Regions from separate parts of the Paracoccus sp. J39 genome, predicted to be linked through region 1. Evidence: riboswitches for the same ligand, from Rfam matches in the RefSeq annotation. Region 1 holds a riboswitch; each other region holds the start of a gene.
What was found. Region 1 has a riboswitch for cobalamin ahead of nrdH (glutaredoxin-like protein NrdH). Riboswitches for the same ligand answer to the same signal wherever they lie in the genome.
Positions count from the first base shown of each region.

Region 2: another riboswitch for cobalamin. It lies ahead of L632_RS0119485 (DUF1636 domain-containing protein); the one in region 1 lies ahead of nrdH (glutaredoxin-like protein NrdH).
Region 3: another riboswitch for cobalamin. It lies ahead of L632_RS25130 (TonB-dependent receptor); the one in region 1 lies ahead of nrdH (glutaredoxin-like protein NrdH).
Region 4: another riboswitch for cobalamin. It lies ahead of L632_RS0112700 (TonB-dependent siderophore receptor); the one in region 1 lies ahead of nrdH (glutaredoxin-like protein NrdH).

Region 1 is NZ_JAEN01000020.1:6,362-8,554, reverse strand. Features, by position in the region: gene L632_RS22940 (TonB-dependent siderophore receptor) at 1-331, opposite strand, end outside; cobalamin riboswitch at 709-898, shown strand; gene nrdH (glutaredoxin-like protein NrdH) at 989-1,210, shown strand; gene nrdI (class Ib ribonucleoside-diphosphate reductase assembly flavoprotein NrdI) at 1,221-1,649, shown strand; gene nrdE (class 1b ribonucleoside-diphosphate reductase subunit alpha) at 1,631-2,193, shown strand, end outside.
Region 2 is NZ_JAEN01000029.1:18,785-20,977, forward strand. Features, by position in the region: gene cobW (cobalamin biosynthesis protein CobW) at 1-706, opposite strand, end outside; gene L632_RS0119485 (DUF1636 domain-containing protein) at 710-1,063, opposite strand; cobalamin riboswitch at 1,140-1,341, opposite strand; gene cobO (cob(I)yrinic acid a,c-diamide adenosyltransferase) at 1,379-1,990, shown strand; gene L632_RS0119495 (DUF1801 domain-containing protein) at 1,995-2,193, shown strand, end outside.
Region 3 is NZ_JAEN01000026.1:26,818-29,010, forward strand. Features, by position in the region: gene L632_RS23635 (DedA family protein) at 1-354, opposite strand, end outside; cobalamin riboswitch at 611-802, shown strand; gene L632_RS25130 (TonB-dependent receptor) at 979-1,752, shown strand; gene L632_RS25010 (TonB-dependent siderophore receptor) at 1,709-2,193, shown strand, end outside.
Region 4 is NZ_JAEN01000011.1:133,033-135,225, forward strand. Features, by position in the region: gene L632_RS0112695 (hypothetical protein) at 1-160, opposite strand, end outside; cobalamin riboswitch at 685-899, shown strand; gene L632_RS0112700 (TonB-dependent siderophore receptor) at 1,034-2,193, shown strand, end outside.

The sequences.
Region 1 (2,193 bases):
GCGTGACGCCCGGCGTGGTGCGCAGCACGTCGGCGACCGAGGTCTGGCCGCGCTCCTCGATCTCGCGCGCGGTGACGACGGTGACCGAGCGCGGGGTGTCGAGCAGCGGCGCGGTGGCCTTGTCCGAGGTGCTTTCGGTGACCTTGTAGCTTGTCTCGGCCTCGTTGCCCTGCTGGCGGCGGATGACCACCGTGTCCAGAGTGACGGTGTCCTGCGCCTGTGCAGGGCCGGCCACGCCGGCCGAGATGGCCAGCACCGGCAGCAGGCCCAGGGTCGGCAGCAATTGCGCTGCGCCCCCCGTGACCGGCGGTTTCGGATGGGACTTGTTCATGGATTGCTCCCGGCACAAAAGAAATCGCTGCCATCCGCGAGGATGGAGGCGACAGGAACGTGCTGGCTCAGCAGAGTGGCTTGCGGTGAAACGAGCCGGGAGGGGGAGCAGTCGCCCCCTGTCCTAGCCGCGCGTGATCCATGCAAGAGGGTTAATTGTCGCAAATTGTCAAACGACGCTGCGTAAAATCCCGGATCGGCAGGCCCGACTGTTGCAGCGATTCAACAATCCGGATGCTCTCCCGTCGGAAAAGGTGCCGCAACTCTCGGCCGGGATGCAAGTGGCGCCCGCCCCGCGGGCGTTCGAAAGCCCACCAGATGTTCCAATGGGCGGGCAGTTTCCCACTAGATGTGGATTGACCTGCGTGGCGGAGCGTGGCTAACTGCAGGGGTCATGGTTACCTCCGGGGCGACTCGGGGATCAACAGGGAAGCCGGTGCAAGGCCGGCACTGCCCCCGCAGCTGTAAGCGGAGAGCGACGCTGGAATGCCACTGGGGCCAGCCCCGGGAAGGCCAGCCAAGCCGGGACCCGCGAGTCAGAAGACCTGCCATGGCGCGAAAGGACGAAACCGTGCGGCGGGCGCGGGGCTGAAGCGGTTCCGATGGCGCGGTCATCGGGCGCGGCCCCTGCTTGCCGACAGAAAGAAGGAGCAGAGGCATGACCATCACCGTTTATTCCAAGCCCGCCTGCGTGCAATGCACCGCCACGACCCGGGCGCTCGAGGCGCGCGGCCTGCCCTATCAGCTGGTCGACCTGACCGAGGATGAGGCGGCGATGGAACTGGTCACCTCGCTCGGCTATCGCCAGGCGCCCGTCGTCGTCGCCGGCGAGGCGCATTGGGCGGGTTTCCGGCCCGACATGATCGGCCGGCTGTCCTGAACGCGCGGCCATGGGCGGGCACCGGGGCGAACTGGTCTATTATTCCTCGGGCTCGGGGAACACGGCGCGCTTCATGGCGCGGCTGGGGCTGCCGGCGCTCCGCATCCCGGTCTCGCCGTGCGAGATCCTGCCCGAGCCCGGCCGGCCCTATGTGCTGATCTGCCCGACCTATGCCGATGGCGCGGGGCGGGGCGCGGTGCCGAAACAGGTCATCCGCTTCCTGAACGACCCCGGGCGCCGCGCGCTGCTGCGCGGCGTGATCGGCGCCGGCAACCGCAATTTCGGCGCCACCTTCGCCCTGTCGGCGAGGGTCATTTCTGCTAAATGCGACGTCCCCGTGCTGTATCGATTCGAGCTGGCGGGCGACGACAACGATCTTTCCCGCGTCCGGGCGGGGCTTGAGAAATTCTGGGGGACGGAATGCTTGACAATGGCGTAAAGGCCGTGCTGGACCATCACGCGCTGAACGCGATGCTGAACCTTTACGACGGCGAGGGCCGCATCCGCTTCGAGGCGGATCGCAAGGCCGCGCGGCAATATTTCCTGCAGCATGTCAACCAGAACACCGTGTTCTTCCACAATCTCGACGAGAAGCTGCGCTATCTCGTCGACGAAGGCTATTACGAGCCCGAGGTGCTGGACCAGTATTCGCGCAATTTCCAGCGCGCGATCTGGGATGCTGCCTATGCGCGGAAGTTCCGCTTCCCGACCTTCCTGGGCGCCTTCAAGTATTACACCAGCTATACGCTGAAGACCCGCGACGGCCAGCGTTACCTGGAACGCTACGAGGACCGGGTGGTCATGGTCGCCCTGACGCTGGCGCGCGGCGACGAGGCGCTGGCCATGCGCTTCATGGAGGAGATGCTCTCGGGCCGCTTCCAGCCGGCGACGCCCACGTTCCTCAATGCCGGCAAGAAGTCCCGTGGCGAGCTGATCTCGTGCTTCCTGCTGCGGCTGGAAGACAACATGGAGAGCATCGGCCG
Region 2 (2,193 bases), on a different contig from region 1:
CAAGGTCGTCCTCGGCCGCCGCACCCAGCCCAAGGATCACCCGCGGGTCGATCACCCCATCGGTCAGCGGCAGGATCGGCAGCTTGCGCGGCGCCTCGGCCTCGATCACCGCGCGGGCGGCGGCCAGCCCGTCCTCGCCGGCCAGGTCGGCCTTGGAGAGCAGGACGATGTCGGCGCAGGCGATCTGGTCCTCGAACACCTCGGACAGGGGCGTTTCGTGGTCGAGGCTGTCGTCGGCGGCGCGCTGCGCCTCGACGGCGGCCTCGTCCGGGGCGAAGCGGCCGGCGGCCACGGCCTCGGCATCGGCCAGCGCGATCACCCCGTCCACGGTGATGCGCGAGCGGATCGCCGGCCAGTCGAAGGCTTTCAGCAAGGGCTTGGGCAGGGCAAGGCCCGAGGTCTCGATCAGGATGTGGTCGGGCTTGACGGGCATCGCCATCAGCCGCTCCAGCGTCGGGATGAAATCGTCGGCCACGGTGCAGCAGATGCAGCCGTTCGACAGTTCCATGATGTTCTCGGCCGGGCAGTTCTCGTCCGCGCAGGATTTCAGGATCTCGCCGTCGACGCCCATGGTGCCGAATTCATTGACCAGCACCGCCAGCCGCTTGCCCTGCGGGTTCAGCATCAGGTGGCGGATCAGCGTGGTCTTGCCGGCGCCGAGAAAGCCGGTGATGACGGTCACGGGGGTCTTGGTCAGGTCGGTCATGGGCTACCCAATCGGAGGAATGCGCGCGAGGCTGCGCTTGCGGAAAATCGTGACGCGCTCGCGCCAGGGCACGATGCCGTCGGGGGCGCCGGCATAGGCGGCGGCGCCGGCCAGGATCTCGGGCGCGTCCTCGGCCGACATGCGGCCATAGACATAGGTCCAGCGGCCGGGCGCCGACAGCGCGATGGCCGCGCCGCTGGCGCAGGCCGACAGGCATTCGACCGGGACGATGCGCACGCCGTCGGGGGCCCCTTCGGCGGTCAGCGCGTCATGCAGCCGCGCGCCGGGCACCGGCTCGCCCTCAAGCACCGGCTGGCCGGCGCGGCAGGTGATGCAGACATGCAGCGTGACTGTCATGCGCCCTTCATCCGTTGTGGCGGCAGGGCGCAGGGGCGCGAATGCCCCAAGCCCCAGCGGGAACACCCCGTCCGCCGGTCAATCCTTCTGCGCTGGCAGGTCTCCCGGCTTGCGGATTCGGGCCTTGGCCCACGGCCGCCCCACCTTCCCGGCTTTCGCCAGTGGCTTCGGGGCGACCTCTCCGGTCACGGTCGCGGGGGCGGCTGCTTCCAGGCGGTTGCCTGTCGCATTCCCTCTTCGCCTGTCATAGGACAGGAACCAGCGCCCCCTGTCTGTGCGCGCCCGGTCCCGACTTGTCAAGCGAAGGAGTGCCCGATGCAGACCGACGACAACGCCCGCCATACCGAGAAGATGGCGAAGATCAAGGCCGCCCGCGACAGGATGATGGCCGGGAAGCAGGGCGAGAAGGGGCTGGTCATCGTCCATACCGGCAAGGGCAAGGGCAAGTCCTCCTCGGGCTTCGGGATGATCCTGCGCTGCATCGCCCATGGCATGCCCTGCGCGGTGGTGCAGTTCATCAAGGGCGCCTGGGACACCGGCGAGCGGCGGCTGCTGACCGCGCATTTCGCCGATCTGTGCCAGTTCCACGCCATGGGCGAGGGCTTCACCTGGGAAACGCAGGATCGCGAGCGCGACATCGCCGCCGCCCGCGCCGGCTGGGAAAAGGCCAAGCAGCTGATCCGCGAACCCTCGATCCGCATGGTGCTGCTGGACGAGATCAACATCGCCCTGCGCTATGACTATCTGGATCTGGACGAGGTGCTGGCCTTCCTGCGCGACGAAAAGCCGCCGATGACCCATGTCGTGCTGACCGGGCGCAATGCCAGGCCGGAACTTATCGCGCTGGCCGATCTTGTGACCGAGATGGAGCAGGTCAAGCACCCGTTCCGCGACGGGATCAAGGCCCAGCCGGGCGTGGAGTTCTAGGAGCATGGAGAAATCGCAGGACAAGCCGAAGCTGCTTTCGGGCGGCAACCCGCAAATCCCCAAGGGCTATGGCGAGGCGCCGCTCCGCGCCTATATCGCCGCCATGCCGGGCTGGAAGCAGGAGATCGGCCAGAAGCTGGACGAGATCATCACCCGCACCGTGCCGGGGGTGAAGAAGGCGGTGAAATGGAACTCGCCCCTTT
Region 3 (2,193 bases), on a different contig from region 1:
GACGCGCAGGAAACCGCTGGCCATGAAGACCGGAGGCAACAGCCGTGCCAGCAGCGCCGCCGGCAGGACGCCGCGATCCAGCAGCCGCCGTCCCCGCTCCAGCATCTTGCCGTCCACCCAGCGCCGGACGAGACGGTTGCTTCCGGCCAGTGCGCCGATCCCGTAAAGGGCCCAGTCGCTGATGATATTCCCGGTTACCAGCGCCACCAGGGCCAGTCCGGTGCCGATCTCTCCTGCGGCGGCCAGTGCCGCGCCGGCGATGATCGCCCCTTCTTCCATGACAAAATTCGCAAGAAACAGCAGCAAGGCCAATATCAGCGGATTGCCCAGATATTGTTCGATAAGGGCTTCCACCGCGCGGAGTCTCCTTGGGGCGAGGGGCGGGACAGATCAAGCTAAGGACACCCACCCGCAAACGCAAGCCGCAAGGCTTGCGCCGGCGACACGCATGGCGCCGAACGCATCCAGATCGCGCGATGCCCAGAGGCACTCGGCCCCCCGGGGTGACGTCGATCTCCTCATCGATCTTGCCGCGATATCAAGCGCACTGCCATCAGGCGGGAAAAAGCAGATACTGCCCATCTAATCTGTTTATTTGACAACTCCCTTGTGCTATCCGGTCGCCGACGGTGCCCCGCAAGGGGTGAAAAGGGAATGCGGTGAGGGAAACCGATGCCGCAGCTGTGCCCGCAACTGTAACCGGGAGCGACCCGCATATGCCACTCTGCCCCAGGGCGGGGGAAGGCGCGGAACTCGCAAGGAACCGGAAGCCAGGAGACCTGCCGTCGCTGTCGCCCATCCCGCGGCCGGGACAAGCCGAGGGTGCGGATTTCCGCTGCGGTGACCCATGTGGATCGAAGGCAGCGGTATGTGCGATGCGACCGATAGAATCTGAACTCGCGCGCGCGGCGGAAGAACCGTCGCGGCGATGCCTTCGTATCCGGCTTCCCTTCCCGTTGAACGAGGATAAGTGCCGAAATGAAGGTCCGCCATATCATTCCCGTGCTGTTGGGCACAACCCTTGCCGTCCCGCCTGCCACCGCCGAGGACGCGGTGACGCTGGATACCATCGTCGTCACCGCCTCGCGCGCCGACCTGCCTGAACGCGCCATCGGCAGCGCCGTCACCGTCGTGACCGAGGAGCGCGCCCGCCGCGAACAGGCGAAGCGCATCACCGACCTGCTGCGGGACGTGCCGGGGGTTCAGGTCTCGCAGGACCGTCCCGGTGCCTGGACCAGCATCAGCATCCGGGGATCGGATAACGGCCAGGTGCTTGTCCTGATGGACGGGGTCCGGCTTGGCGATCCGTCCTCGACCGAGACGGCGTTCCAGTTCGACCATCTGGATGTCGAGGGCATCGACCGGATCGAGGTGCTGCGCGGCAACCAGTCCTCGCTTTACGGATCGGACGCGATCGGCGGCGTTGTCAACATCATCACCAGGCGCCCGGTCCAGGACGGCTGGCGGCTGTCCAGCGGATTGGAGCTTGGTCCGGACGGCTGGCGCCGGGCCACCGCGACCCTGCTGTGGAAAAGGGGCGATCTCGACGCCCGGGTCAGCGGCTTTTCCACGCATTACGACGGCCCGTCGCAGGCCGATCCGCGCACCAGCCCGGTTCCCGGCCCCATGGACGACGACGCCCATCGCGGCAACGGGATCGGCACGGCACTGGGCTGGCAGATCGCGCCGCAGTTGCGGGCCGAACTCTCTGCGCAGCGATACGTGGCACGAATACGATTCGCCGCCCAGTGACGGCAGCGATACGGTCGAAAAGGACGAATGGAACCTGGGCGCGCGCATCCTCCATGAAAGCGCCGACCGGACCCTGCGGCAGACGCTCAGCTGGGGCCGCTACAATGCCCGGCGAACCTATCATACCGGCTTTTCGCGGCCCGAGGGCGATGTCTACGACGGCATGCTGACCCGCTATGGCTACGACGTGACCTGGAAGCCGGCCGAGCCATGGTCGCTTGTGGGCGGCGTCACGCGCGAGAAGGAAGAAACCCTCCAGATCACCAATTATACCGGCAGCTTCATCGCCAGCAACGCCACCACCGCGCTCTTTACCGAGGCGGCCTGGCGTCCCGACGACCATCTGACCCTGACCGCCGCGCTGCGCCGCGACGACAATGATCAGTTCGGCACCTTCAACACATGGCGGCTGACCGGGGCCTATCTGCTTTCCGCCAGCGG
Region 4 (2,193 bases), on a different contig from region 1:
AGTCGTTCGACTTGACGACCGGCCAATAGCCCCTGGTATCCGCATCCTTCTGGGTGACCGGCGGGTTGGCGCGGCACAGGCCGGAATCCGAAAGCGTGCTGGCGGAGTTGGCGACGTGATCCTCATAGAACGCGCAGGCGTTGCAAGCGGTCTTTGCCATGTTTGTTTCTCCTGGCTGGCTGGCTGGGTCCTGTGGTGGCTGGCTGGCTTTCCGCTGGCTGGCGACCTTGAGCCGGATATAGAGAGGGATTCGCGGAAGGTCAATAAATAATCTAGCAAAAACATATAGTTGACAGAATTCCTCGGTGACATTTTCCTGATGCGAACTGTCGGGTTCGGATTTTGCGTCCCGTGGAAAACGCTCAGGAATGGACGGCGCGCCCGTGCCATCCGCGGCCGGCGCCCCGGCCGCGCCCTCCGGCGGTGGCGAGGTTCTCGGGCCGGCGCGGAACCCGCGGCGGCTTCCCGATTCCGGCCCCCTTTTCCGGCAGGCGGCGCCTTCCCGCGCCGCAGGCGGGCGGGTTCCGCCGGTTCCATCCCGCAGCAGGCAGAGGGGCACCGATCCCTCCGGCACCAAAGCGTCCTTGCCCCCGCGGCGCGCTTCAGCGGCCGGTTCCACCCGGCGGATTGTCGCGGCCGCGCGGCGGCACCGGATTGGCGCTTGACAGCCCGCGGCGCCCTGCGGCAATGCAAGGCCGCTACGGTTCCGGCGCCATGCCGGATGAAAAGGGAACACCGGTGCGCCCGCCGGCCGCAAGACGGCCAGGGCAAGGCCGGGGCTGCCCCCGCAACTGTATGCGGTGAGCGAAGGCCGCAGGCGCCACTGGGCAACCCCCGGGAAGGCCGGCCCGAGCAACGATCCGCAAGCCAGGAGACCTGCCGCAGCGATCACCCATTTCCGGCGCGGGGCGCGCCCGGGAAGCGGCCGTTCCGCAGAGGTGACAGTCGCCGTCCCGCGGCCGGGCTGTCGGGCCTGTCCGCAGGGCAGTTCTGCAAATCGCGGGGCCGGGCCCCGTGCTGGAAAGGCTTTGGAATGTTCAGAACCCCGGTCTCCCTGCTGGCCGCCGCCGCCCTGCTCCTTCCGGCCGCCGCCACGGGCCAGGAGAGCCAGGCGCCCGTCATGCTCGACCCCGTGATCCTGTCGGGCGGCCTGTCGCCGGTCGCCGAAAGCGCCTATGGCCGCGCCCACAGCATCCTGACCGCCGGGGATCTGCAAGAGCGCGGCTTCGTCACCGTCCAGGACGCGCTGCGCGACCTGCCCGGCCTGGCCGTGACCTCGACCGGCGAGACCCTGACCAAGGTCCGCATCCGCGGCGGCGAAGCCAATCACGTGCTGGTGCTGATCGACGGGGTCGAGGCCAATGCCCCCGGCAGCGGCGACTATGTGTTCGGCGGCCTGCTGACCGAGGATGTCGAGCGCATCGAGGTGCTGCGCGGCCCGCAATCGACGATCTACGGCGCCAATGCCGCCGCCGGGGTGATCGCGATCACCACCCGCCGCGCCTCGGCCCCGGGGCTGAGCTATGGCGGTGGGGTCGAGATCGGCGGTCAGGGCACCCGCGCCGCCAGCGCCCATCTTCGCGCCATGGGCGCGCGCGGCCAGATCAGCCTCTCGGCCGCGACGCGCCATACCGATGGCGAGGACGCCTCGCGCACGCCGGGCGGCGATACCGAGTTCAACGAGCGCGACAGCCTGACCCTCGGCGGCTCCTACGACATCAGCGAGGCGGTGACCGCCGGCTTCACCCTGCGGCGCAGCTGGCAGGAATACGGCTATGACGAATCGGTGTCCTTCGTCGCCTCGCCCGACGAATACCTGCGGGACGAGCCATGGACCGCCCACCGGGACGAGACTTACGGCTCGCTCTGGCTCGAAGCCGAGGCGCTGGGGGGTCGGCTGCTGAACCGCTTCGCCCTTTCGGGCAGCAACCAGGCCACCGCGCATTTCTACGACGGCCGGCCGGATTACGACGACGCCTCGCGGCTGCGGGATCTCAGATATACCGGCACATGGGCGCTTGATGGCGGCGATGCCCGCAACTCGGCGCAGAAGCTGAACGTCGCGCTGCAGAAGAAACGAGATATCTACGAGGCCTCCTTCGCACCGGGCGGCCGGTATGAGCGTGATACGAGATCGGCCGCGCTGGAATATCAGGGCCGGTTCGACAACGGGATCGGCATCCAGGCCGGCCT